One region of the Desulfuromonas sp. KJ2020 genome, then DNA from elsewhere that is predicted to be linked to it. Evidence: predicted binding sites of a transcription regulator. Region 1 holds the regulator's gene; each other region holds the start of a gene.
The links. Region 1 encodes HrcA, which represses chaperone genes, less so after heat shock. Its sites were predicted from a motif close to TGTTAGCACTCNNNNNNNNNGAGTGCTAACA; they were not measured.
Positions count from the first base shown of each region.

Region 2: a site for HrcA is predicted at 7,609-7,639, ahead of groES (co-chaperone GroES). Genes of this name have one in related genera too.
Region 3: a site for HrcA is predicted at 7,539-7,569, ahead of rpoH (RNA polymerase sigma factor RpoH). Genes of this name have one in related genera too.

Region 1 covers NZ_JAKUKE010000001.1:867,125-876,702, forward strand. The annotation lists gene MJO47_RS03945 (Na(+)/H(+) antiporter subunit D) at 1-849, shown strand, start outside; gene MJO47_RS03950 (universal stress protein) at 896-1,372, shown strand; gene hemW (radical SAM family heme chaperone HemW) at 1,403-2,533, shown strand; gene hrcA (heat-inducible transcriptional repressor HrcA) at 2,683-3,723, shown strand; gene grpE (nucleotide exchange factor GrpE) at 3,736-4,332, shown strand; gene dnaK (molecular chaperone DnaK) at 4,385-6,298, shown strand; gene dnaJ (molecular chaperone DnaJ) at 6,388-7,503, shown strand; gene MJO47_RS03980 (penicillin-binding protein activator) at 7,555-9,468, shown strand; gene MJO47_RS03985 (putative 2-dehydropantoate 2-reductase) at 9,507-9,578, opposite strand, start outside.
Region 2 covers NZ_JAKUKE010000001.1:283,933-293,510, reverse strand. The annotation lists gene glmS (glutamine--fructose-6-phosphate transaminase (isomerizing)) at 1-1,396, shown strand, start outside; gene MJO47_RS01340 (chloride channel protein) at 1,402-3,198, shown strand; gene MJO47_RS01335 (ATP-dependent helicase) at 3,191-5,386, shown strand; gene MJO47_RS01330 (hypothetical protein) at 5,389-6,063, opposite strand; gene MJO47_RS01325 (alanine--glyoxylate aminotransferase family protein) at 6,217-7,293, opposite strand; ZMP/ZTP riboswitch at 7,350-7,435, opposite strand; gene groES (co-chaperone GroES) at 7,711-8,001, shown strand; gene groL (chaperonin GroEL) at 8,037-9,578, shown strand, end outside.
Region 3 covers NZ_JAKUKE010000002.1:14,278-23,855, forward strand. The annotation lists gene MJO47_RS15625 (methyltransferase domain-containing protein) at 1-965, shown strand, start outside; gene MJO47_RS07720 (MmcQ/YjbR family DNA-binding protein) at 962-1,330, shown strand; gene msrA (peptide-methionine (S)-S-oxide reductase MsrA) at 1,332-1,796, shown strand; gene MJO47_RS07730 (cytidine deaminase) at 1,826-2,248, shown strand; gene MJO47_RS07735 (nucleoside phosphorylase) at 2,245-3,060, shown strand; gene MJO47_RS07740 (EamA family transporter) at 3,157-4,023, shown strand; gene MJO47_RS07745 (OmpA family protein) at 4,187-5,470, shown strand; gene MJO47_RS07750 (class I SAM-dependent methyltransferase) at 5,558-6,175, opposite strand; gene MJO47_RS07755 (TerB family tellurite resistance protein) at 6,182-6,646, opposite strand; gene MJO47_RS07760 (DUF190 domain-containing protein) at 6,636-7,001, opposite strand; gene crcB (fluoride efflux transporter CrcB) at 7,010-7,381, opposite strand; gene rpoH (RNA polymerase sigma factor RpoH) at 7,604-8,446, shown strand; gene MJO47_RS07775 (outer membrane protein assembly factor BamD) at 8,548-9,282, shown strand.

The DNA.
Region 1 (9,578 bases):
ATGAGCGCCGGGGCTGTCCTGTACATGACCGGCAAGAGCCGTTGCACCGACCTGGGCGGCCTCTACAAGACCATGCCCCTGACCATGATATTCGGGACGATCGGTGCCCTGGCCATCTCCAGCTTTCCTCTCTTCTCGGGCTATACGACCAAGCCGATGATTATCGAGGCCGGCGTGCACGAAGGATTCTTCTGGGTCTGGCTCATTCTGGAAATTGCCTCGGCCGGCGTCTTTCTCCATGCGGGCATCAAGTTTCCCTATTTCGTCTTTTTTGCCAAGGACAATGGACTGCGCCCCGGCGAGCCCCCCAAGCACATGCTGGCGGCCATGGCCTTTCTCTCCTTTATCTGCATCTTCCTGGGCGTCTATCCGCAGCCCCTTTACGATATTCTCCCCTTCCCGGTGGAATATCATGCCTACACGCTGGAGCACACCCTTAACCAGCTGCAGCTGCTCATGTTCTCGGCGCTGGCTTTTTTCCTGCTGCTGCCTCTGCTCAAGCGAACGAAGACGATCTCTCTCGATACGGATTGGTTCTACCGCAAGGGGGGGGAGTTCTTCTATGCGCTGGCCGCCCATGTCTTCAACGGCCTCAACGCCTGGGCGGACAGGATCTTTGTGCAGCGCCTGCCAGCGCGTCTGGCCAGCTTTTTTGCCGAACCGGGGGCGAATGTACAGAAATACGCCCTGCGATTGCTCACCGAGGCAGCCGGCGATGACGGGGAGTATGCCGAAGGGGCCCGGCAGATCGACAAGCGCAGTCGCGCCGGTGCCTACCCCGTGGGATTATGGGTTCTGCTGGCCGTTGTCTTTCTGGCCATCATGTCTGTGCTCTTTTTCGCGGTGTAGCTGAGGAACGGACCGGTCAGGCAGGCCGGCCCATCAGGGAGGTAACATGGTGAATCGATTCTTGCTGGCTCTTGATCCCTCACCCCATTCTCGTCAGGCCGCTGAATACCTCGCCGCCATTGCCGGTCAACTCAAGGGCAGCCAGGTTGTGCTGTTGAGTGTTCTGCCCACTTGGCCATCCGGCGTGAACAGTCCGGTCACCGATGAGCCCGTTATACTGACCGGGGAAGTTCATGGCGGGGAGGACGCCGGGGAACAGCTCGGCCAGGCCCAGGCCTTCCTGGCGGAGATCGTCGCGCTGTTTAAGCGTCGCGGCCTCGAGGCGGACCGGATTCAGCGTCTCATCGTTCCCCAGGACAAGGGCGTCGCCGAAGACATCGTCGCCGCGGCCGAGAAGCACGAATGCGACACGGTGGTGGTGGGGCGGCGGGATCTTTCGGCTGTGCAGTCCATCTTTCTCGGTAGTGTCTCGTCCGAACTCGTTAAAAACCTGGAGGGACGCACGGTCTGGGTGGTTGAATAGCAACTCGCCAAGCGTCCTCTCCGCACAGTTATGAAAGCCCTCTATCTCCACATCCCCTTCTGTCTGCGCAAGTGCCCTTACTGCGATTTTTTTTCGGTTACCCGAACATCCCCTCTCTTTCAGGAATTCCCCCGACTCCTGATTGCCCATCTGCGTCTGCAGGCTGAACGGGCGACGGCCGGTCCTTTTTCCACCGTCTTTTTCGGCGGCGGCACGCCCTCGCTGCTAAGCCCGTCATCCGTGGAGGCGATCCTGGCTGAGGTGGATCATCTGTTCGGGCTGGAGGGTGAGGCGGAGGTGACCCTCGAGGCCAACCCTGGCACCCTGAGTTTGGAAATCCTTTCCGGTTTCAGGGCGGCCGGAATCAATCGGCTCTCCCTGGGGCTGCAATCCCTCCAGGATGACAAACTCAAGACCCTGGGGCGTCTGCATACGGCGGCGGAAGGCCGGCAGGCCGTAGGGTGGGCCAGACGGGCGGGGTTTGACAACCTGTCCTGCGACCTCATGTTTGGCCTGCCAGCGCAGTCGCTGCCCCAGCTGATGGCTGATGTGGAAGCCGTCCTCTCCCTGCAGCCCGAACATCTCTCCTGTTATGGCCTGACCGTGGAAGAGGGCACTCCTTTTGAAGAACTGCAGCGCCAGGCGTTGCTGCACCCGGCCGCCGAAGACCTCGCCACCGAAATGTATGTGGCGCTGCATGAGCGCCTGGGCGACGCCGGCTACGGCCACTACGAGATTTCCAACTACGCCCGGCCGGGGCGCGCCTGCCGGCACAACCAGGTTTACTGGCGGCGCCAGGGTTATCTCGGTCTGGGGCCTGGCGCCGCCAGTTTCAGCGATCAGGGCTGGGGGGCGCGGTGGGAGATCCCCCCGGATATCGACCGATATGCCCGGGCCCTTAGGGAGGGGCGGGATCCGCGGACCCACCTCGAGACCTTTGACCGGCGCGGGGCCATGGCCGAAACCCTTTACCTCGGCCTGCGCGAGGCGGCGGGAGTCGACGAGGCGCGTTTCAGGGCGCGCTTTGGTCAGGGCGTAGCCGAGGCCTATCCCGCCGCGGTACACAAGGCGGCACCCCATCTGGTTTACGAAAACGGGCGTTGGTATTTCGCCCTGTCAGGCTGGCTTCTCTACGATCATCTCATTCAAAATTTCCTGTAAAAAGACGCGATTTTCTCCCGGGTTTTGCCCTTGACAAAGCCAGGGGCCGTTGTTATGTTGTTCTCCGTTAGCACTCATAGGGTTCGAGTGCTAACAGGAAATGGCAGGGCCGGGTCAGCCGGCTCCTGTTTTTTGTGGGACGGTGCGATATGGCAGAAGACCTGAACGAACGTGGTCGCCTGATACTGGAAGCCATCATCGAGGATTATATCGAGTCGGCTGAGCCGGTCGGTTCGCGTAGTGTGACCCGCCGCCATCAGATGGGGCTGTCGCCGGCGACGGTGCGCAACGTCATGGCCGACCTCGAAGATATGGGTTATCTCGTTTCGCCCCATACGTCAGCCGGACGGATTCCGACCGAAAAGGGCTATCGCTTTTACATCGATTCCCTTCTGCAGGTTCGGCAACTCAGCCTGCGGGAACGCCAGGATCTGGAGCGCCGCTACCATTTCAGGGGGCTGCGGGTTGAAGAGCTTTTGCAGGAGGCGGGCAAGGCGCTGTCGGCCATCTCCAACTACACGGGGATCGTCATGGCTCCCCGTCTGGGCTCCACCGTTTTTCGCCATATCGAATTCCTGCGGCTGTCGCAGGGCAAGATTCTGGTGGTCTTTGTCTCCCAGAGCGGTCTGGTGCAGAACAAAATCATCGAGGTGGAGGAGCCCATCCGCCAGGATGAACTGGAAAAGATCACCAACATGCTTAACCATACCCTGACCGGGAAGACCATCCAGGAGATCAAGGAAAAGATCCTGGATGAAATGTCCCGGGAGAAGGCCCTTTACAACCAGCTCCTGCAAAGAGCGCTGCTGCTTTCGGGCGAGGCTCTCAAGGACGAACTCGGCGGCCAGGTCTTTATCGAAGGGGCGTCCAACATCATGGAGCAGCCCGAATTCTCGGATCTGGAGCGGATGAAACGTTTGTTCCGGACCTTTGAGCAGAAGAGTATGCTGGTCGACCTGCTCGATAAGAGTCAGAAGGCGCAGGGTGTGCAGATTTTTATCGGAAGCGCGACGGAATACAGTGAGATCGAAGGGTGCAGCCTGGTGACTTCCTCGTATTCCGATCGCCAGGGAACCATCGGAACCCTTGGGGTTATCGGCCCGAGCCGCATGCCCTATTCCATGGTCATCCCCATAGTCGACTATACCGCCAAACTGGTAAGCCAGATTCTGGCTATCGAATCGGAGTAGGAGAGCAAGACAGTGTCAGAGACCAAAAAGGAAAATCAGGAGATGCCCGCTGTGGGTGAAAAAGAAGAGATGCCGGCCGCTGAGGAGATTCCCGTCGGGGAACCCGGTGCCGAGTCGACTTCGGAAGCGGCCCTGGCTGCCGCCAAGGAAGAGGCTGCCCGCCATTATGATCAATACGTGCGGGCCTGCGCCGACCTGGAAAACTATCGCAAGAGAGCGCAGCGGGAAAAAGAGGATCTGGCCCGCTTTGCCAATGAAAATCTCATTCGCGAAGTTCTGCCGGTCCTGGACAATTTGGAGCGCGCCGTCGAGCATGCCTCGACGGAAGAAGCGACCGCCAAGGGTCTGCTTGAAGGGGTGCGCATGACCATGGACCAGTTCCGGAAGGCCTTGGCTAAATTCGGCGTCGTTCCCATCGAAGCGCTGGGCAAGCCCTTTGATTCTGCTGTTCATGAGGCCATGGGGCAGATCGAAAGTGCCGACCAGCCCCCCAATACGGTAGCGCAGGAGCTGCAAAAGGGCTATCTGCTGAACGACCGGTTGTTACGTCCGGCTCTCGTCATGGTGACGCGCGCGGCGGCAAAGACATCCGAGACAGAGAATCCCTGAAAAATTCGACCAAGAGAACAAACAGCTTAACGTCTAAAGGAGGATATATATTATGGCTAAAGTAATCGGTATCGATCTGGGAACGACCAATTCCTGCGTGGCGATCATGGAAGGTGGCGAGCCCATTGTCATAGCGAATTCGGAAGGATCCCGCACAACCCCGTCCATGGTGGCTTTCACCGAAAGCGGCGAGCGGGTGGTTGGCCAGCAGGCCAAGCGCCAGGCGGTGACCAATCCGGAAAACACCCTGTTTGCCATCAAGCGGCTCATCGGGCGCAAGTTCGACACGGAAGCGGTGGCCAAGGATATCAAGATCAGCCCGTTCAAGATCACCAAGGCGGAAAACGGCGATGCCTGGGTGGAAGCCCGCGGCAAACAGTACAGCCCGCCGGAAATCTCCGCCATGGTTCTGCAGAAGATGAAGCAGACGGCGGAGGATTATCTGGGCGAAACGGTCACCGAGGCCGTCATCACCGTGCCCGCTTATTTTGACGATTCCCAGCGACAGGCCACCAAGGATGCCGGCAAGATCGCCGGTCTGAACGTGCTGCGCATCATCAACGAGCCGACGGCGGCGGCCCTGGCCTACGGCCTGGACAAGAAAAAAGAAGAGAAAATCGCCGTTTTCGACCTGGGTGGCGGCACCTTTGACATCTCCATCCTGGAGCTCGGCGACGGCGTCTTCGAGGTCAAGTCGACCAATGGCGACACTTTTCTCGGCGGTGAGGATTTCGACCAGCGCATCATCGACTACATCGCCGATGAGTTCAAAAAAGATCAGGGCATCGATCTGCGCGGAGACAAGATGGCTCTGCAGCGTCTGAAGGAAGCGGCAGAAAAAGCCAAGATCGAGCTGTCGTCCTCCATGGAGACCGATATTAATCTGCCCTTTATCACTGCGGACCAGAGTGGCCCCAAGCATCTTAACCTCAAGCTGACCCGGGCCAAGCTCGAGAGCATCTGTGCCGATCTGCTCGATAAACTGGTCAACCCCTGCAAGATCGCCCTTAAGGATGCCGGCCTGTCGGCTTCGGAGATCGACGAAGTCATCCTGGTCGGTGGCATGACCCGCATGCCGGCCGTGCAGAAGAAAGTACAGGACATCTTCGGCAAGACGCCCAGCAAAGGGGTGAATCCGGACGAGGTCGTGGCGATCGGGGCAGCTATTCAAGGCGGTGTCCTCAAAGGCGACGTCAAGGATGTGTTGCTGCTCGACGTTACCCCGCTCTCCCTGGGTATTGAAACCCTGGGTGGGGTCATGACCAAGCTGATCGAGAAGAACACCACCATCCCCTGCAAGAAGAGCCAGATCTTCTCCACGGCTGCCGACAATCAGCCCGCTGTCTCGGTGCATGTCCTGCAGGGTGAGCGCGAGATGGCCTCCGACAACAAGACCATCGGCCGTTTCGAGCTCGTCGGCATCCCGGCGGCTCCCCGTGGCGTTCCCCAGATCGAGGTGACCTTCGATCTGGATGCCAACGGCATTCTGCACGTATCGGCCAAGGATCTCGGCACCGGCAAGGAACAGTCCATCCGCATCACCGCCTCTTCCGGTCTGTCCGAGGAAGAAATCGAGAAGATGGTCAAGGATGCCGAGAGCCACGCTTCCGAGGACAAGAAGAAACGTGAGCTGATCGAGGCCCGCAATCAGGCGGACAGTCTGGTCTACACCACCGAGAAGTCCCTCAAGGAGCACGGCGACCAGGTGGACGCCGACACCCGCAAGAAGATCGAGGAAGGCCTCGAAGCGTTGAAAAAAGCCATGGAGGGCAGTGACGCCGACGAGATCAAGAAGAAGTCGGAAGAACTGGCTCAGGCCAGCCACAAGCTCGCCGAGGCCATGTATGCCAAGGCCCAGGCGGCGGAAGGGGCTGCTCCGGAAGAGGACGCCACCGGCCACAAGGACTCAGGTCCTGATGACGTGGTCGACGCCGAGTTCGAAGAAGTCGACGACTCCAAGAAATAACAGCATTCCACAGTTTATCTGCAGCCCGGTAGGGGCACGGCGCGCCGTGCCCCTACCACCATTTTGACCCCAGGAAAAAGGATCGACCCTTGGCCAACGGCAAACGTGATTATTACGAAGTACTGGAAGTCAACCGCAATGCCAGCGAAACGGAGATAAAAAAAGCTTATCGCCGCCTGGCCATCAAGTTTCATCCGGACAAAAACCCCGGTGACAAGGAAGCCGAAGACCGTTTCAAGGAACTCTCCGAGTCCTACGCGGTGCTTTCCGATCCCCAGAAACGCGCCACCTATGACCAGTACGGCCACGCCGGTCTCGGCGGCGGCGGTTTTTCCTCTGAAGGGTTCGGTTTCGGGGGGAGTCCCTTTGAAGATATTTTTGGCGACATTTTCGGCGATATCTTCGGTGGCGGCACACGACGCGGCCGGGGCAGACGGGGCGACGATCTGCGCTATAACCTGACCATCTCCTTCGAGGAAGCTGCTTTCGGGGTCGAAACCAAGATTCAGATCCCCAAGTATCAGAGCTGCGAGGCCTGCGACGGCTCCGGAGCCAAGAAAGGGACCAGCGCCAAAACCTGTCCCACCTGCCGTGGGGCCGGACAGGTACGATACCAGCAGGGTTTTTTCTCCCTGACGCGACCTTGTCCGGACTGTGCCGGTGAGGGAAAGATCATCGACAACCCCTGCCCGGAGTGCAAAGGGAGCGGACGCATCAAGGGGAAGAAAACGGTTTCCCTGAAAATTCCGGCCGGGGTGGAAACGGGCAACCGTCTCAAACTCAACGGCGAAGGGGAAGCCGGTTCCCAGGGCGGTCCCCCTGGCGATCTTTTCGTGGTGATCACCGTGAAGGACCATCCTCTCTTCCAGCGCGAGGGGCAGGATATCCTTTGTGAAACACCCATCTCCTTCGTGCAGGCCGCCTTGGGCTGTGAGTTTGAGGTGCCGACCCTGGAAAAGAAGGTCAAGATCAAGGTTCCCCCCGGTACGCAATCGGGAAAGGTTCTCCGGCTGCAGGGCCTGGGCTTCCCATCCCTGCAAGGGTATTCCAGAGGCGATCAGCTGGTGGTGCTGCGGGTGGAGACGCCCACCAAGCTGACGGCGCGGCAGCGGGAGCTGCTCGAAGAATTCGCCCGGGAAGAGGGTGAGGAATGCCATCCCATGGGAAAGAGTTTCTTCACCAAGGTCAAGGAACTGTTCGGCTAGTCAGAACGACCATGAAAAGAGCTTGACGTGGCCGTTTTGGAAGGGGGAGCGATGAAAGGCATGGTAATCGGGGTCCTGGCCCTGTGGTTCGGTCTGGCCGGCGTGCCATTGGCACTGGCCGTGGAACAAGAGGTGCAGGTGTTGCCGGTAGCGGCAGCGGCCGCACCGGACCAGCAGGCCTTCGAGACGGGCAAAACCTTGCTGTCTTTGGGTCAGCAGGAAGCCGCCCTGGTGGCACTGCGGACTTTTCTGGAGGATTATCCCGCTTCCGATTATGCGCCTCAGGCCCACCTGCTGTTGGCCAGGATCTTTCAGACCCGTGGAGAGACGGACCTGGTTTTTCTTCACCTGAACCGTGTCCCGGAAAGTGCCAAGGGACCGGAAGGCCGGATCGTTGAAGGAGCCGCCCTGGTTTCGGCCGGCCACCTTGAACGCGGCCTGGCTTTGTTGACGGGGGTCCAGTCGGTCACGCTGCCAGTTGAAATCCGGATGCTGCGCCTGAATGCGCTGGCTGAGGCATATGCCCTGCAGGACAGGCATCTTGAAGCGTTGGTGTTGATGCACCGGATGGGGGAGCTGAATGCGGCGGTGCTCGTTCGCGCCCAGCGCGCCATGCGTGAAGAATTACGTGATGATGAGTTGGCCGAGGCCGCCTTCATGTTTGCCGGCGGCCCCTTAGGCCTTGAAGCCGATTACGTGCTGGCCACTCGCGCTTTTGAGCGGGGAGACAGGCAAAGAGCCGGGCGTCTGCTGGAGCGCCTTGCCCAGGCGAAAAAAGATTTTCCCTCCCGGGCGGAAGCCCTGAATCTTCTGGACCGGATAACCGGTCGGCCCTGGCTGCAGCGAACCATTGGGGCGGTGTTGCCTTTGACTGGAAAGTTTGCCCCTTTTGGCGAACTGGTGCGTAAAGGCATGGCGCTGGCCGCTAACATCGAAGAGGAAGGCGGTTCGGAGGTTAACCTAGTTTTTCGTGATGGCGGAGGCGAAGCCGAGACCGCGGCCGCTGCCGTCAGAACGTTGGCCAGGGAAGACCGCGTCATGGCGGTAGCCGGTCCCCTGTCCGGCGTGGCCGCCGAAGCCGCTGCTGTGACCGCGCAGTCAGAGGCGGTGCCGCTCATGGCTCTCTCTCCGCGAGACGGTCTAGCTACGATCGGCTCCTACGTGTTCCGAAATTCCCTGACCAGCCGCTTGCAGGTGGAAGCATTGGCCCACTACGCCGTGGTTGAAAAAGGACTGCTCGGTTTCGCCGTTCTTTACCCGGAAAATCGACTGGGTCGGGAGATGGCGGAACTCTTCACCGCCGCCGTGGAGGCACGCGGCGGGGTCGTAGTGAAGACTCAAGGCTTTCCGACGGAAGGTACGGATTTTCGCCGCTCCATCAAATTGCTGCTGAACCAGGATCCTGATGCGCCGGAAGAAGAAGCGCCGGCGGAAGAAGAGGAGTCGGGCGAAGAAGCGGAGTCGGTCGAAGAAGAGACGTCTGTCTGCGCCACGCTGGATTTTGAGGCGCTCTTTATTCCGGATTACGCCGACCGCGTCGGCTTGCTGGTGCCCCAGCTGGCCTATTACGAGGTTGAGAATGTGCAGCTTCTCGGCATCAACGGCTGGAATTCACCGGAGTTGATTCGCGTGGCCGGTAATTATGTGGAAAAAGCTGTTTTTGTCGACGGATTCTTCCCTTACAGCCCTTATCCCTTCGTCCAGGATTTTGTCGCTCGCTATTTCGAGGTCTACGGAGAAGAGCCGTCTATCCTGGAGGCTCAGGGCTATGACGTCGCCACCATCCTGTTGTCGATTCTGTCGCGTCCGGAGATAAGGACGAGAGAAGACTTTCGGCAGGCGCTCATGCAGGTCGTCAACTATCCCGGTGTCACCGGGGCCACCTCTTTCAACACGGATGGCGAGGCGGAAAAGGTTCTTTTTCTGCTGCAGGTTCAGAACGGAAATATCGTGCAGATCAATTGATTATCACGAGGTCTCCCGCGGCATGGCCCTTTGGCGCCTCAGCTCTCTTCGCCAAGTTGCAGCAGGGCAAAGAGCAGGCGGGTTTTTGCCATATCGACATGCCTGGCTGA
Region 2 (9,578 bases), 580 kb from region 1:
GCGGCGGGCGCTGGCCGAAGTGCGCGGGGCCTACGCCGTCGCCATCCTGTGCGAACAGGAGCCCGGCAAGCTTATTGCCGCCAAGCTCGGCTCGCCGCTGGTGCTGGGGCAGGGGCAGGGCGAGTTTTTTGTAGCCTCCGACATCCCGGCCATGCTCTCCCACACCCGGGAGATGATCTTTCTGGAAGATGGGGAGCTGGCGGTCTTCGCCGACGGGCGCATGCAGGTGACGACTCTGGCCGGCGACGTTCTGCAGAAGACGGTCAAGACCATTACCTGGAGCCCTCTGATGGCGGAAAAAGGGGGGTACAAGCACTTCATGCTCAAGGAGATTTTCGAGCAGCCCCGGGCCATCGCCGATACGCTGGCCGGCCGCTTGCGCGACGAGGCGGGGGATGTCTATCTCGAAGACCTCCAGCTGGGCGATGAGGAGCTGCGGCAGATCGACAAGCTGACCATCGTCGCCTGCGGCACCTCCTGGCATGCGGGACTGGTGGGCAAGTTTCTCATCGAAAAGCTGGCACGACTGCCGGTGGAAGTCGACATTGCCAGTGAGTTCCGCTATCGCGATCCTATTGTTAACGAGCGTATTCTGACCATTCTCATCAGCCAGAGCGGGGAAACGGCCGACACCCTGGCGGCCCTGCGGGAGGCCAAGGGCAAGGGCGGCAAAGTCGTGGCCGTCTGCAATGTGGTCGAATCGTCCATCGCTCGCGAGAGCGACGGCGTGATCTACACCCACGCCGGCCCCGAGATCGGCGTCGCTTCCACCAAGGCTTTCACCACTCAGCTGGTGGCGCTGAACCTGCTGGCTATTCGGCTCGGACGGGCCCTGGGAACCCTGAGTGCCGAAGCGGCCCGTTCACTCCTCGCCGCTTTGACGACGCTGCCGCGCAAAGTCGAGGATACCCTCGAATTGGACAAGGAGCTGCAGGCGGTCGCCCAGAATTTCATGAATGCCCGCGATTTCCTCTATCTCGGCCGGGGCAACCAGTATCCCGTCGCCCTGGAAGGCGCTCTCAAACTCAAGGAAATCTCCTATATCCATGCCGAAGGCTATCCTGCCGGCGAAATGAAGCACGGTCCCATCGCTCTCATCGACGAGAATCTGCCGGTGGTGGTCGTTGCTCCCCATAATGAGACTTTCGAAAAAGTTGTCTCCAATATGGAGGAGGTCCGGGCCCGTTCCGGACGCATCATCGCCATCGGCACGGCGGGTGGACCCGATCTTGCCGGGGTGGCCGATGTGGTGCTTTCCGTGCCGGAGATAGCCGATGAACTCCTACCCATCCTGACCTCCGTCCCTTTGCAGCTGCTGGCCTACCATGTGGCTGTCTCAAAAGGTACGGACGTCGATCAGCCCCGCAACCTGGCCAAAAGCGTTACCGTGGAGTAAGAATCTTGCGTATTCGAAAGAGATGGCTCTTTGCCTGGCTGCGCCGCCGCAGCACCGCTTTTCTCAGCCACTTCCGCATCAGCGAGAACACCTTCATGGCCACCCTGGCGGTGGTCATCGGCCTGCTCTCGGGGCTTGGCAACTACGCCTTCCGCAAGACCATCGATTTTTTTCACTGGCTGATCTTCGAGCATGGTGGTGCCCTGTTGGGCATCTCGATGACGGAGTGGAGCTGGAGCCGGTTGCTGCTGGTCTTTTTTCCGGTCATCGGCGGGCTGCTGCTGATTCCTTTCGGGCTCTTTTTTGCCCGGGACATGCGTTACGGTTTTCCCGCCTTTCTGGAGCAGGTCAATCTGCGCGGTGCCAAGATTCCCGGCCGTACTATTTTTACCCGCGGACTGGCCAGCGCCATCACCATAGGCACCGGCGGCTCGGCCGGACAGGAAGGGCCCATCGCCCAGATCGGCGGGGCCATCGGCAGCCAGTTCGGCCAGGCCTTCAAGGTCAGTGGTGACCGTCTCAAAGTGCTGGTGGCCTGCGGGGTGTCAGGCGGCGTGGCCGCCACCTTCAACGCCCCCATCGCCGGCGTTTTTTTCGCCCAGGAAATCGTTCTGCTTTCCTCGTTCGAGCTCTCCAGCTTCACCTCCATCGTCATTGCCAGCGGCATGAGTACCGTCGTCTCCCGCGCCCTGCTCGGCAACGTACCGGCCTTCGCCGTGCCCCCCTATGTCATGGGCAGCGCCTGGGAAATAGCCCTCTATGTTCTGCTGGGCATGATCATCGGCGTGCTGGCGGCCGCTTTTATCGATGTGCATTTTCGCGTCAAGGAAGTCTTTGACAAACTGCGTCTGCCCCCCCTGGCCAAGCCGATTTTCGGCGGTCTGCTCGTCGGCGTCATTGGCGTCTTTTTTCCGGCGGTGTTCGGCAACGGCTACGAATTCATGGAAGCGGTCATGCACGGCGAAGGGCTATGGTACCTGTTGGCTGCGCTTATCCTGATGAAGGCGCTGGCCACGTCCATCACCCTGGGAAGCGGTTTGCCCGGCGGACTCTTTGCCCCGTCCCTCTATATCGGCGCCGTCACCGGCGGCGCTTTCGGCAAGCTGGCTCAGATCATCTTCCCGTCGGTGGCCGCATCGCCGGGCGCCTACGCACTGGTCGGCATGGGAGCCTTTCTGTCGGCAGCCACCCATGCGCCCATGACCGCCATCTTCCTGCTCTTTGAGATGACGTCCTCCTACGAGGTCATCATCCCCATTATGCTTTCCTGCGTCATCGGCACCGCCATCAGCCGCCACTTCAAGAAGGACAGTCTGGACACGGTGGAGCTGTCGCGGGCCGGCATCAATCTGGAGGCGGGCAAGGAACGCAACATCATGAAGTCGATCAAGGTGCGCGAAGTCATGAGCGGCTCGCCCGAGTCGATTCCGGAAAACATGACCCTGGGGCAGTTCGCCAATTTCACGGCCACCACCCGACACACCAATTTCCCTCTGGTGAGTGCCACGGGGGAGTTGACGGGCATCATCTCCGTACAGGATTTCATGGGGGTCGTCTTCGAGCGCGACCTGCGGGATCTGATTGTGGTGAAAGAGCTGGCGACTCTCGACGTCATCACCGTCACCGAAGACGAGGATCTCGATCAGGCCATGCGCAAGATCGGCTACCGCAACATCGAGCAGTTGCCGGTGGTGGACCGGGAGGGGAGCAACCGGCTGGTGGGGATTATCTCCCGGCGGGACATGGTCGCCGCTTACAATCGGGCCCTGATGACCCGTACCCTGGAGGACGCCGATGATTGATCTGCTGGCCGGGCTCAATGCGCCGCAGCGGCAGGCGGTGGAACAGACCGAGGGTCCTCTGCTCATCCTGGCCGGGGCCGGCTCGGGCAAGACGCGCACCCTCATTCATCGTATCGCCTATCTACTGCATCATCAGAAAGTCGCCCCCTGGGAAATTCTCGCCGTCACCTTCACCAACAAGGCTGCTGCCGAAATGAAGGAGCGTCTGGAGCGCCTGCTCGGGCAGGAGGAACTTCCCTGGGTCGCCACCTTTCATGCTACCTGTGTGCGCATCCTGCGGCGTGAAATCGGTGCCCTGGGGTTTACCACCAACTTCACCATCTACGATGATCAGGATCAGCTGCGCCTGCTCAAGGACATCCTTAAGGAGCTGCACGTCCCCGAAAAGGTGGCCAAGGAACGCGCCGCCGCCACCTTCATCGATCAGTGCAAGAATCGGGGGCTTTTCCCGGCCGAGCTGGAGGGGCAGGATTCGCCCGACGAGGCCCTGATCCGGGTTTATGACCTCTATCAGCGGAAGATGCAGCAGGCCAACGCGCTGGACTTCGGCGATCTCATCCTCTACACCATCGCCCTGTTTGAGAAGCATCCCGAGGTGCTCGACCGCTACCGTCGCCGGTTCCGCTACATCCTGGTGGATGAGTTCCAGGACACCAATCAGGTCCAGTACCGGCTGGTGAAGCTGCTGGCTTCGGGCTACGGCAACCTGTGCGTGGTTGGTGACGACGACCAGTCCATTTATGCCTGGCGGGGGGCCGAGATCAGCAATATCCTCGGTTTCGACCGGGACTTTCCCGGCACCCAGGTCATCCGCCTGGAGCAGAATTACCGTTCCACTACCACCGTCCTGGAGGCGGCCGGTCATGTGGTCGCCCGCAATCTCGGCCGCAAAGGCAAGACCCTGTGGACGGAAAATCCGGAGGGGGAGAAGATCACCCTGGAGGCCCTGGCCGATGACCTGGAAGAAGCCCGCTATGTCGCCGGAGAAATCGCCCGCCTGAAGAAATCCGGCCGTCCCCTGCGGGACATCGCCGTCTTCTACCGCACCAATGTGCAGTCCCGTGTTCTGGAAGAAGCCCTGCGCGGCCAGGGGCTGCCCTACGTCATGTTCGGCGGCCTGAAATTCTACAGCCGCATGGAGATTAAAGACGTCCTGGCCTATTTGCGGGTACTCGTCAATCCGGCCGACTCGGTCTCGGCCCGGCGCATTATCAACGTGCCGACGCGGGGCATCGGCGCCGCCACCGTGGAGCGGATCGGCCAGTATGAAGAAGAGGCCGGCGGCTTTCTGCCCGCTTGCCTGGCGGCTTTGGATCATGGTGCGATCCGGGGCGCCGCTGCCAAGAAGGTCGGCGAGTTCGTGGCCCTCATGGACGATTACCGTGCCCGCCTGGAGCACATGCCTTATCCCGCCCTGACGGCGGCGCTTATCGATGACAGTGGCTATGGGCCGATGCTGCGCGACGAGCGCACGGAAGAGGCGCGGGGCCGGCTGGAAAATCTGGAGCAGCTGCTGGCCGGCATGGAGGAACATTACGGCTCGGAAGGGACTCTGCAGGATTACCTGGAGCAGGTTTCTCTCATCACCGATCTCGACTCCTACGATCCCAGCCTCGACCGCGTCACCCTCATGACCCTGCACGCTGCCAAAGGGTTGGAGTTTCCCATCGTCTTCATGACGGGCATGGAAGAGGGCCTCTTCCCCCATGCCCGTGTGGGGGCCGATGACGGCGACGTCGAGGAGGAGCGCCGTCTCTGTTATGTGGGGATGACCCGGGCCATGGAGAAGCTCTATCTGACCCAGGCCCGGCGTCGCCGGGTTTACGGCAGTTTTCAGTTCAATCCCCCCAGCCGCTTTCTGGAAGAGATACCCGCTTCGCTGCTGGCCGGCAGCGAGACGCCGTCCCTGAAAAAGCCGGCGCAGCACAACCTGGCTTCCATCTTCGAGCAGATGGAGCCGGCTCCCTTCGCCGACGAGGATGAGGATTTCTTCGAAGAGGAAGTACGTGTCGTTCCCGAGGCCGAAGAGGGCTTGCGTATCGGCATTCGCGTCCGTCATGTCAAATTTGGCGTCGGCACGGTACGGCGCCTGGAAGGGAGCGGCGACAACCAGAAGGTCATCGTCTATTTCAATACGGTGGGCCCCAAAAAGCTCCTGCTTAAGTTTGCCGGACTGGAGCCGGCCTAAAGTCAGGGCAGTCGACTCACCAGGCGGGTTGAGGCCTCACGTACGACCTGCCGGAAGGTGATGGGTTTCTCCTGAAAGGTGTCATAGGCGAAATTCACCTCGTCCATTCCTTCCCAGACGATGCTGCCATCCCAACTGTCCCAGACGGAGAGAAAAAGGCGGACGTTGCCCGACTTGGTCTGGAAGAGGCGCAGACCAAAGAAGCTGAGCCGGCTCTGGCTGTTCTGGGAGAAATTGGCCAGTTTGAGCTGGGCCAGATAACGGTGTCCGGTCATCTCACCCACCTTCATCAGCGCATCCTGCTTGAATATACCGGTAAAGTGATACTCTTCGAACATGCTGCGGTATTCCGTGGCCATGCCATTGCGGTTGATGTGGCCGATGGTTTCCGACAGGGTGGACAGGGGGATGTCGGGGCGGTGTTTCTCCAGAGCCAGGGCAAAGATCAGCGCCACGCTCTGCCGGTCTTCTTCCTGGCCGGTGACGGAGGTGGGGGTGATGACGGCGAGACCGTAGGTTTCCAGTTGTTTTGCTTCGAGGGATACGTTGTGAGTCTGCGCCGTACCGTCAATCTGTTTGAGGCAGCCGCTGAGTGTGAGGGCGGCCAGAACACTCAACAGTAGAGTCAGGGCGCGCGTAAGCTTCAGAGGGCGGGTGGGTCTGCTGGCGTATCGCATAGTGGCCTCCCTGGCACGAAGGGCAGCGAATCTCTTACTTTTAATTATACACCCTTCTGGCCGTCTCACCGGCTCCGGTGGCAACTGACCTTGAAAAAAACGCCCCGCAGGAAAGACGATTCCTGAGGGGCGTTGTGATGTCGCGGGCTACTCTCAGCCTCGGGCCTCAGGTAGAAGCTCCTCCAGCAGGGTGAATAATTCCTCCAGATCGGCCGGGGTGAAGTCGGCCATGTGTGGAATGCGGAAGGTCTTGTTCTTGATTTTGCCGTAGCCGTTGTCAATGGCGTAGCCCCGCTCGCTGGCCAGCTTCTTCAACTTTTCCAGATCGGTGCGCTGGTCGTTTTGCCCGGCAGTCAGGGTCATGGAACGGTAGCCCTCGGCGGCGAAGAGACCGAATCCCTGCGCCTGGATCCACTGGCGGGTCATCTCAGCCATCTGCCGGTGGCGGGCGTAACGGTTGTCGAGCCCTTCCGCCATCATTTTGGCGAGCTGGTGGTCGAGGGCGTAGATGAGGCTGATGCAGGGCGTGCTGGGGGTGTTGTCCTTGAGATCATTCTGCTCGAACTCTTCGAAGTCGAAGTAGTAGCCGCGATCGGGCGTCGTCTTCGCCTTGTCGAGAGCCCGGCGCGATACGGCGAAGACGGCCAGCCCCGGCGGCAGGCCGAAAGCCTTCTGCACGCCGGCCAGACAGACGTCGGTCTGCAGGGCGGCCAGGTCGAGCGGGACGGCGCTCATGGAGGAGACGGTGTCGACAATAAAGGAGACCTCGGGATATTTCTTCATGACTTCGGCGATCTCGGCCAGAGGAGACATGACGCCGGTGGAGGTCTCGTTGTGAACGACGGTCATGGCGTCGTACTTGCCGCTGGCCAGGGCGCTGTCGACCATTTCCGGCGTGATGGGCTGCCCCCATTCGGCGCTGAACAGATCGGCTTCGAGCCCGCAGCGGCGGGTGACGTCGTGCCATTTGGCGCTGAAGGCGCCATTGGCGAAGTTCGCGCAGCGCTTCTGCACCAGATTGCGTACAGCCCCTTCCATGACCCCGAAGGCGCTGGAGGTGCTGAGAAAGACGGGATCGCTGGTATTGAGAAGCGTCTTGAGGGCCCGGGTCACCCGCTGATGCAGGACAGCGTATTCTTTCATACGGTGCCCGATCATGGGGGCGCACATGGCCTCCATGACGTCGCGACTGACTTCTACCGGTCCGGGGATGTAAAGTTTCTTGCCCATCGTCGAGGTCTCCTTACTCGTAGGGACAAAATAAAAAACGCCTGGCTCCAGTGATGATGGGGAGCCCAGGCGAACGGCTGACCGGGCCTTGATATCCTGCTCCCCGGTGGTATCCCACCTTTCGCCAGTCACAGGAGGCCCTTGAATTGTTCGGTTAATCTGGCGACTCATTAGCATATCCGCCGGGGCGCTGTCAAGCCGTTCGCGCCAACGGTCGCCCCGGTTCAGGCAAATGGCGGGGCTGGACTGGACGGTTGAGAATTTTCTCCAGAAACCCCTTGACATTCTATCTGAGCTGATTATATTTAGCGCTGTTGTTAGCACTCCCTGTGAATGAGTGCTAACAACAGCGCTGGCGAAAGGCCTTGGGAGTCTATCCCTGATTTCATTTTAGAGTGAGAAGAAAGGAGCAGAAACATGAACATCAGACCGCTGCACGACCGTATCATTGTGGAAAGAGTGGAAGAAGAGACCATGACCGCCGGGGGGCTCATCATCCCCGACTCCGCTAAAGAAAAGCCCCAGCAGGGTGTTGTTGTTGCCGCCGGCAAAGGCAAGGTGACCGAGGACGGCAAGGTGCTTGGCATGGACGTCAAGGTGGGCGACAAGGTGCTGTTCGGCAAGTACGCCGGTACCGAAATCAAGATTGAAGGCAAAGAATTTTTGATGATGCGCGAGGATGACATTCTCGGCGTCGTTGAAAAGTAATCCGTATATCAAATCTGACAAGGAGGATATAGATTATGGCAGCTAAGGAAATCAAATTCGGGCAGGACGCCCGTGCAAAAATTCTCAAGGGCGTTAACGCCCTGGCCGATGCCGTCAAGGTAACCCTGGGCCCCAAGGGTCGCAACGTGGTCATCGAGAAGTCTTTCGGCGCGCCTTTGATCACCAAGGACGGCGTCACCGTCGCCAAGGAGATTGAACTCGACGATAAGTTTGAAAACATGGGCGCCCAGCTCGTCAAGGAAGTCGCTTCCAAGACTTCCGATGTTGCTGGTGACGGCACCACTACCGCGACCGTACTGGCCCAGGCCATTTACCGCGAAGGTGTCAAGCTGGTGACCGCCGGTCACAATCCCATGGAAATCAAGCGCGGCATCGACAAGGCGGTTGAAGTCTGCGTTGCTTCGCTGAAAGAGCTCTCCAAGCCCATCAAGGATCACAAGGAAATCGCCCAGGTTGGCACCATCTCCGCCAACAGCGACAAGACCATCGGCGACATCCTGGCCGAGGCCATGGAGAAAGTCGGCAAGGAAGGGGTTATCACCGTCGAGGAAGCCAAGTCGATGGAGACCACTCTGGAGACCGTCGAGGGCATGCAGTTCGACCGCGGCTATCTCTCCCCCTATTTCGTGTCCGATGCCGAGCGTATGGAAGCCGTCCTCGAAGACGCGCTGATCCTCATTCACGACAAGAAGATCAGCAATATGCGCGATCTGCTGCCCATTCTTGAGCCGGTGGCCAAGCAGGGCCGTCCCCTCATGATCATCGCCGAGGACGTGGAAGGTGAAGCGCTGGCCACTCTGGTGGTCAACAAGCTGCGCGGCACCCTGAACGTCGCTGCCGTCAAGGCTCCCGGCTTCGGTGACCGCCGCAAGGCCATGCTTGAAGATATCGCTGTCCTCACCGGCGGCAAGGTGATCTCCGAAGACATCGGCTTCAAGCTGGAGACCGCTACTCTCGATATGCTCGGCCGCGCCAAGCGCATTGTCATCGACAAGGACAACACCACCATCATCGACGGCGCCGGTGCCGAAGCCGACATCCAGGCTCGCGTCAAGACCATTCGCGCCCAGATGGAAGAGACCAGCAGCGACTACGATCGCGAGAAGCTGCAGGAGCGGCTGGCCAAGCTCGTCGGCGGCGTCGCCGTAGTCAAGGTCGGTGCGGCTACCGAGACCGAGATGAAAGAGAAGAAGGCTCGCGTTGAGGACGCTCTGCACGCCACTCGCGCCGCTGTTGAGGAAGGGATCGTCCCCGGAGGCGGTGTCGCTCTGCTGCGCTGCATCGCCGGTCTGAACTCCCTCAAGCTGGCCGGCGAAGAACAGTTTGGTGTCAATATCGTCAAGCGCGCTCTCGAAGAGCCTCTGCGTCAGATCGCTGCCAACGCCGGCATGGAAGGCTCCATCGTCATTGACAAGGTACTCAGCAAGAAGGGGTCCTTCGGTTTCGATGCTTCCGCCGACGTCTATGGCGACATGATCGAAAAAGGCATCATCGATCCGACCAAAGTGTCCCGCAGCGCCCTGCAGAACGCCGCTTCCGTGGCCGGTCTGATGCTG
Region 3 (9,578 bases), on a different contig from region 1:
CCGGTCTGCATCCGCGCTACGTGCGGGAATGGCTGGGGATCATGGTCACGGCCGATATCGTGGAACTGGAGCGCCTGCCCGCCGGCAACGGCTATCGCCTGCCTCCCGAACATGCCGCCTTTCTCACCCGGGATGGCGGCAACACCAACCTGGCCGTCTACACCCAGGAAATCCCCCTGCTCACTCTCTGCGCCCTGGAGCAAGTCATCGAAGCCTTCCCCCAGGGGACGGGCATTCCCTATCGCCACTACCCCCGCTTTCAGGCCTTTATGACCGAACTGGCCAACGCCAAGCATCGCCAGGTCCTGCTGGAAACGTTTCTACCGTCGGTGGACGAAGGCCGGCTGCTCGATCGCCTGCAGCAAGGCATCCGGGTCTGCGATTTTGGTTGTGGTGAAGGAACGGCCCTGTTGCTGATGGCGCAGGCCTATCCCCGTAGCCGCTTTACCGCCATCGACATCGACGCCCAGGCGGTGGCTGCCGGGCGGGCGGAAGCCCAGAGGCTAGGGCTCAACAACACGGAATTCCTCTGTCTCGACGCGGCCACCCTGTACCAGGAACCCGACCGAGCCCAGACCTTCGATTACATTCTGGCCTTCGACGCCATTCACGATCAGAGCGCCCCTCTGCAGGCTCTGCAAAGCGTCTATCACATGCTGGCGCCTGACGGACTTTTCAGCATGATCGACATCGCCGCCCATACGGATCACCAGGACAACCGGTCGCATCCCCTGGGCCCTTTCCTCTATACTGTCAGTCTCATGCACTGCCTGCCCGTCGGCCTCAATGAGGGTGGCGCCGGGCTGGGAATGATGTGGGGACAGGAGTTGGCCGTCGAACTGCTACGCCAGGCGGGCTTTGAACAAATCGCGGTAGAAGCGATCCCCCGGGACCCTTTCAACCTGCATTTCTGCTGCCGCAAAGAGAAAAATCCGCCAGGCAGACCGGGAGCCATGGCACCGTGAACCTTGAGACGCTGCGCCACTACCTGCTGGACAAAAAAAGCGCCGTTGAAGATTTCCCCTTCGGCCCGGAGACCCTGGTCTGCAAAGTCGGCGGCAAGATGTTTGCCCTGGTCGCCCTGCATGAATCGCCGCTCTGGCTGAACCTCAAATGCGACCCGGACAAAGCCGAGGCCCAGAGGATTTTCTATACGGCAGTGCGTCCCGGCTACCACATGAACAAACGCCACTGGAACACCATTATTTTGGACGGCACCGTGCCGGACGAGGAAATCCTGGCCATGGTGGACGAATCGTACGATCTGGTCGTACAGAACCTGAGCCGAGCAGCCCGTCTGGCGGCGGGACTGACCGGCGGAAAGGAATGATATGAATCGGCCTGCTGAAAAAGCGACATTTGGGGCCGGCTGCTTCTGGGGCATCGAAGCGGCTTTCAACCGCGTCAAAGGCGTCCTCGCCACAACCGTCGGCTACATGGGCGGACACACCACTGACCCGACCTACGAAGAGGTCTGCAGCGATAAGACCGGTCACGCCGAAGTCGTGGAAGTCCTCTTTGACCCCGCCGTGACTTCTTACCGGGAACTGCTGGAAGTCTTCTGGCAGATTCACGATCCGACCACGCTGAACCGCCAGGGGCCCGACATCGGCTCCCAATACCGCTCGGTGATCTTCTATCACAGCCCCACCCAGCAGGAAGAGGCCCTGGCCTCGCGGCAGGCGCAGCAGACATCCCCGTTTCTGCGCCACAGGCCCATCGTGACGGCGATTGAACCCGCCGGCATCTTTTACCGGGCCGAAGAATACCACCAGCAGTATCTGGCCAAACGCTGACGAGACGGAAAAGAAGCTGGAGTTTTTGCATGGATATTTCCACCGACCAAAAAAGACGGCTGGAAGAGGCCGCCCGCCTGGCCCATCAGCACAGCTACAGCCCTTACAGCCGCTTCCCGGTGGGGGCGGCGGTGCTGACCGCCAGCGGCGCCATCTATACCGGCTGCAACGTGGAAAACGCTTCCCTCGGCCTGACCCAGTGCGCGGAGAGAAACGCCGTGGCCAGCGCCGTCGGCCAGGGGGAGCGGGACATCCTGGCCGTCGCCATATACACGCCCACGCCGCATCCGACAGCTCCCTGCGGGGCCTGCCGCCAGGTGCTGGCCGAATTTGGCCGTGACGCCACCGTCTTCTGCTGCGGCGACGGGGAGCAGCGTCTTGAAGCCAGCCTGAATTCCCTGCTGCCAGCCGCCTTCGCTGCTGGTGACTTGCCGGAAGAAGAGGCGCCATGATCGCGACCGACATCAAATACCATCTCGGCTTCGGCCCCCGCCAGCTCGGCGAGGAGCCACCGACCCTGGCCCTGCTCTGCGGGGACCCGGAACGGACGCGGGCCATCGCCCTGGAGACAGCGGGCGTCCACTGCGAACAGACGCTTTCGACCCGCCGGGGGCTGCACAGCTATCTCATCTCGCTGGACAGCGGCAAGCGGCTGATCGCGGCCACCAGCGGCATGGGGGCACCATCGCTGAGCATTGTGGTGAATGAGCTGGTCGATCTGGGGATCCGCCAGATCATTCGCGTCGGCACCTGCGGATCCATTCAGGAGGATGTCAAGGTCGGCAGCCTGGTCATCTCCCGGGCGGCTCTGTGCCGGCAGGGTGCGGCCCAGGATATCGCTCCCGTGGAGTATCCGGCCGCCGCCAATCCCTTTCTCACACTGGCCCTGGTGGAGGCCGCCGAGCACCTGGCCTTCCCCTGGCACCTCGGTGTGACCGCCAGTGTCGACACTTTCTATGAAGGGCAGGAGCGCACCGCCTCCTCGGCCAACAAGCAGCTCCTGCGCCATCTGCAGGGCGTCACGGAAGAATACCGCCGTCTCAACATCCTCAACTACGAGATGGAAGCAGGCACCCTGTTCAAGATGGCGGGGGTCTACGGTTTCGCCGCCGCCTGCATCTGCGGGGTACTGGCCGACCGCACCAGCAGCGAAGCGGTGGTGGAATCGCAGAAACAGGCTGCTGTCGACGGGGCCATCCAGGTGGCCCTGCGGGCCGCCGCCTCGCTGGATTCCCGCTATCTGCAACCGGCTTATCTGCGCTGAGGTGGTCTTGGCCCAAGCTTGCCCGATTGAATCCGTGCCATATCCATGCTATAAGACGACGTCGTTTACCTCCCAAGAACGGAATTCAGGCATCCCATGATCTATCTTCTGCTCGTCTCCTTCATCTGGGCCTTTTCTTTTGGCCTGATTAAAGGAAACCTGACGGGACTCGACTCCAATTTCGTATCCTTTGCCCGCATGGCACTTTCTTTGGCGGTATTCGCCCCCTTTTTGCGCCGCACCGGCCTGCGCACCCCGCTCGCCCTGCAGCTCATCGCCATCGGCGCCGTTCAGTACGGCCTGATGTACCTGGCCTACATTTATTCTTTTCAATTCCTGCAGGCCTACCAGGTGGCCCTGTTCACCATCTTTACGCCCCTGTATGTCACGCTCATCCACGATCTTCTCACCCGCCGCCTGCACGGTTTTTTCCTGCTAACCGCCTGTCTGGCCATCGTCGGCACGGGGATCATCGTCTACCGTGACCTGGACCAGAGCGACCTGCGGCTGGGCTTCTTCCTTCTGCAGTTCTCCAACATCTGTTTTGCCTTCGGCCAGACCTATTACCGTCGTCTGTTGCGGAAGAATCCCGCGCTCAAGGACCACCAGATTTTCGGCCTGCTTTACCTGGGTGCCACCCTGGTCACTCTGCTGGCCGCCGGCTATTCCACCGGCTGGAGCCTGCCGACCCTTTCCACAACCCACGTTCTCACCCTGCTCTACCTGGGCATTCTGGCCTCAGGCATCTGCTTCTTCCTCTGGAATTACGGCGCCAAACAGGTGGACGCCGGCGCCCTGGCCATCCTCAACAACCTCAAGGTCCCCCTGGCTGTCGCCTGTTCCGCCCTCTTCTTCCACGAGACGGTGGACCTGCAACGGTTACTTCTCGGCGGCGCTTTCATACTCGGCGCTCTTTTCCTCAACGAATCCCTGGCCAGAAAACTGTATGGGGAAAACGCCTGAATAGACGGGTTACCTCTTCCCTCTCCACGCTTCACCACCACGATTTCCCTTTTACGATTGAAACCTTGTGAACCTTTCACAAGGTGCTATTCTTTTTGAAATATTTCGGGCCAACTGCGTACCGGCCAGACCTCTTCTCAACATTCTGCATAGGAGGCAAAAAATGAAAAAATGGTTTTGGATGACCCTGGCCACCAGCGCCCTGCTCCTGGTGGTAACCGGAACAGCCCTGGCCGAGAACAAGGCCAAGGCCCTGACCCTGTCACCCATGGTCGGCGGCTACATGTTCGAAGGCAATCAGAATCTCGATGACTCCCTCACCTACGGTCTCGGCCTTGGTTACAACCTGACCAAAAACTGGGGCATGGAACTGATGGTCAACTACATTGACGCGGAAACGGACGAAGGACCCGCCATCGACGTGGACGGCTACCTGTCCCGCCTGGACGGACTCTATCACTTCAGACCGGACAGCAGCCTGGTGCCCTATCTGGCCGCCGGCATGGGTGTCATCACCCTTGATCCGTCGCCAGGGGAGGGCGAAGATGATTTCGCCCTCAATTACGGCGCCGGCCTCAAGTGGTTCCTCTCGGAAGCTATTGCTCTGCGCGGCGATGTCCGCCACGTCTTCGCCCCGGAAGAGCCCAACAGCAACCTGATCTATACGGCTGGCCTGCTCTTCCAGTTTGGCGGGAAAAAGGACGCTGCCCCGGCCCCCGTGGTGGTCCTCGTCCCTAAAGACAGCGACGGAGATGGTGTCATCGATGCCAATGATCGCTGCCCCAACACCCCCCCCAATGTCATCGTGGATGCCTTAGGTTGTCCGAAGGACTCGGATGGCGATGGCGTTGTCGATTATCTCGACAAATGCCCCAACACGCCGGCCAATGTCAGAGTCAATGCGCAGGGCTGCCCTGAAGATACCGACCAGGATGGCGTGCCCGACTATCTGGATCAATGCCCCGACACCCCCAAAGGCGCTCCCGTTGATGCCAAGGGGTGCCCGAAAGACAGTGATGGCGATGGCGTTTTCGACTATCTCGACAAGTGCCCCAACACCGCCAAGGGCCTCGCTGTTGATGAAAAAGGCTGTGAGCTGACCTTCACTCTGCAGATCGAATTCGATGTAAATCAGGCCACTGTTCGTCCCGAGTATCACAGCAAGCTCGCCGAAGCGGTCGACTTCATCAACCAGTATCCGTCCCAACAGTTTTTGGTGGTCGGTCATACTGACAGCACCGGCGCCGCTGACTACAACAAGCAGCTCTCCCAGCGAAGAGCCGAAAGTGTTCGCCAGTACCTCATCGACAACTTCGGCCTCAGCGCCGACAAACTCACGGCCCGCGGTCTGGGTGAAGAGCAGCCGGTGGCGGACAACGCCACGGCCGAAGGGCGCCAGCAGAACCGCCGCGTTGACATCACCTGCTGCGCCGTGGTTCCGGAATAGTTAAAGCAGCATCTTCCTGAAAAGACAAAGGGCCCGGATTTTCTCCGGGCCCTTTGCTTTTTATTACGAAACTACAGTTTGAGCGGGTTAGCGCCTCTTTTCGGCCACCAACAGAAATGGAGCCTCCTGCCGGTTACAGGTCTCCAGCCTCAGGACGTACCACTGCCTTGAACTAAGCTGCGAGAAGCGCTGGCGGAGCAAGGTTGCCTCCTTGCGGCCTTCCGGGTGACCGACATAGAGCACCAGCGCAAGTCGTCCACCAACGGCCAGGGCGTCGAGAGCGGCCTCGACCGCGGCCAGAGTGGAATCCCCCTGCGTAGTAATGGCGGTATCGCCGCCAGGCAGATAGCCGAGGTTGGCCATGAGGGCCTGAGGAGGACGGGAAAACGGGGCCAGATAGCTGGCCAGATGCGCGTGACTGTCGTGGACCAGCAAGACCCCTGGCTGCGAGGCCGGCACCATGGCACCGGCCTCGAGGATGGGCGCTTCGACACCGGCTTCCAGCAGAACCTGCTGGCTGATCTGCAGAGCCATTTGCTGAATATCGAAGGCCAGAACCTGCCCCGAGGGACCGACGCAGCGGGAGAGGAAGAGGGAATCTTTGCCCAGGCCGGCCGTAAGGTCGACGGCGAGGTCGCCTTCGGAGAGTATTTCACCGACAAATTGGTGCGCCCAGGACGACATGTGGGAGAGTTGGCGAACCATGCCGCGTCAGCCTTCGGAGGAACGGACGTCTTCAAGAACCTTGAGTTTGGCGGCGATGACTTCTTTGGGAGAAAGACGCAGCAGGGTGGTCAACTGCCGCATAAGCGCGTCCTCGAAACGGTCGAGGACACCGTCGGCATAGACAATGCGCCAGGCCACCTCGACGACGGCCAGCTTCTCCTCGCGGCTGAAATACTCATTGAGTTGCCGGGCGAACTGAAAAAGATCCAGGCTCTCGGCCCGGGCATCCTGAGCCAGCTCCAGCAATTCTTCGGTCGCTCCGTCGGAAAGGGAGAATTTTTTCTGAACCAGATCCCTGACCAGTTCCTCTTCGATCGCCTGAAACTCGCTATCGGCGTGAGCCAGCTCAAGCAGGAGAGCGCAGGTGGCCACCTGGATGCGTTCGGCACCTTGGGGTGATGAGCCACCAGCTTCCGATCCTGCTAAAAAACCTAATATTTTACTGATCATGCGATGATCCCTTTTCGGTCAGATTGTCGCAATAGCGGATGACGCGAGCCCGTTCGAGGGTAATCATGCCGCCCTTGATCATGGTATCCAGTTGAGGCAGAACACGGTCGATTTTTTCCTGGGAATCCACCACTTCGATGACAACCGGCAGGTCGGCGGAGAGGCGCAGCAGTCGGTCGGTGTGGGTGACGCTGTTGGCGCCAAATCCCATGATTCCCTTGAGAACAGTGGCGCCGGCAAATCCTTCCTCACGCAAAAACTCGACCAGAGCCTCGTAAAGGGGGCGACGTTTCCAGCGATCGCTTTCACCGATGAATATGCGCATGAGCGTCTGTTCCCCATCGAGTCGCGCCATATGCCCTCCTATAACTGACGAGCCAGAAAAAAGCCGAAAGCGGCAAAGACCAGACACACAACGACGTTAAGCAGAATATTGGCGCCGGCCTGCAGAAAACTCCCCTCCTCGAGCAGGCGGAGGGTTTCATAGGAAAAGGTGGAAAACGTGGTAAATCCCCCCATAAAGCCCACGGTAAGGCCCATACGAAGTTCAGGTGAAAGAAGGGTGCTGCGCAGGCTCCCTTCCATGATCACCCCCAGGAGGAAGGAGCCGATCACGTTGACCGCCAGGGTTCCATAGGGAAGACCGCGGCCGCAAAGCTGGTAGGTCAAACCGGAAACAAAATAGCGGGCCAGACAGCCCAGTCCTCCTAAAATACCGATATAAAGAATCTGCATGCTGCCTGCCCCCAGCCCCCCTCAAAAACATGAATGAGGCATTATCGGTTTCACACCGACCCCTGTCAACCGGCAATCGTCTATGGGAATAACTGTGTTTTTGCACAAATACCACTGCCAGGATGCCGCTTGCACAATATCATTCATTTTGATATATGTTTAGCACTCTAGGCACCTGAGTGCCAAAACACGAAAATCACGTTATCTTTCAGGAGGTCATCCATGAGCGTCATGAATCTGCCCATACCGACGGATTCTTTTGACCACTACATGGCACAGATCAATGCTTTTGACGTTCTTGATCGCGAGCAGGAGGTCGAACTGGCCAACCGTTATCGCCGGGAAGAGGACATCGAGTCAGCGCACAAACTTATCTGCGCCAACCTGCGCTTTGTCGTCAAAATCGCCAACGAATACCGGGGCTATGGCATCAAGATGGCTGATCTGGTTCAGGAGGGCAATATCGGCCTGATGATGGCCGTCAAGAAATTCGACCCCGAACGGGGCCTTCGCCTCATCACCTATGCGGTCTGGTGGATTCGCGCCTACATCCACAACTACATTATCAAGAGCTGGTCCCTGGTTAAAATCGGCACCACGCAGGCCCAGAAAAAACTTTTTTTCAAGCTCAACCAGACCCGTGCGGCCCTGCACAAACTGGCCGGTCGCGAGAAAACGCGGGAAATCGCCCGGGAGCTGGACGTGCGGGATGCCGATGTGGAAGAGATGGCCTTGCGGATGTCTGCCCGCGACACTTCCCTCGACCTGGAACTGGTGGAAGGGGATGACTACACCCTCATGGACAGCCTGGCCGACGAACGAGCCTCTCAGGAAGAACTTCTCCTGCAGAAAGAAGAGCAGAGCCAACTCTCCTCCCAAACCCAACGAGCTCTCGCTTCACTTAACGAACGGGAAAAACGGATTATCGAAGCACGAATTCTGACCGATTCTCCGAAAACCCTGCAGGATCTGGCTGACGAGTACGGCATCAGTCGTGAAAGGGTGCGCCAGTTGGAAAAAAACGCGCTCAACAAGATCAAGCCTCTGCTGAGTGAGTCGGATTGACGGAGAGCCCACCATGACGATTGACAAATAGCGAGGCATCCCTTAACGTGTGGATCTTTCGTGAACCGGACAATCGAGGCGTTAGCCCATCAAGGATACTTATGAAATCAACTCTCTGGCTGTCTCTGGCTTTTTTATTGGTCGCCGCGTGCGCCCCTACGCCCCCCAAAGAAAAAACGGCAGCCGATTATTTTCAGGAAGCGGAAGTTCTGTTTGAAAGTCGGCGCTATCCCGAGGCCATCGAATCCTACGAAAAGGTAAGGGAAATCTTCTATTCACCGGAAATGAACATGCTGGCCGAGTTGAAGATCGCCGAGGCGCATTTTTTGGCCAAGCAATACCTGGAAGCGGCAGTGGCCTACGAGGAGTTCCTCAAGCAGCACCCGTCCTACCCCCAGATGGATCAGGTGCTCTATCAGTTGGGTATGTCCTATTACAAGCAAAAGCTGTCCATCGACCGGGACCAGACAGCGACCCGTAACGCCCTGGTCACCTTCAATACCCTGCTCGAAACCTACCCCGATTTCCCCCAAGCCGCCGACATAAAGGCCTATCGCCTTCAATGCCTGGATGATCTTGTGGCTCACGAAATCTATGTGGGCGCGTTCTACCTGAAGACAGACAAATACGATGCCGCCATCCGACGTCTGCAGGGGGTATCGGAACTCTACCCTGACCATTATTACCAGCGAGACCGCGCCACCTTCCTTTTGGGCAAAGCGCTGTTCGAAGCTGGCCGAACCGCTGAGGCCAGAGACGAGTTTCAATCGCTCATTCAGCGATTCCCCCAAAGTCCCTATGCGGAAAAAGCGCAAGAAGAACTTGAAGAATTCTGAATAGCCCCCCCCCTTTTTTTCCGACCGACTCCCATGCCGGGACGCCTCAATCACCGAACAGCATGCGTAAAGGTGAAGGCGGCCCTACCCTACATGGTAATTCCTATTTTACATTTGACCTAAAACCTCCTGATACTGTATACAGTATCAGGAGGTTTTCTCCTGTACCCGGCCCCATCCCCAACCGGAAAAGACACACCACAGCGGTTCAGGGACGGATATTCGCGCCGCAAAACCGAAATGGGCGCAGGAACGTTTTCCCTTGACTTGCCTTTGGCGGCATATTATAAAAACCC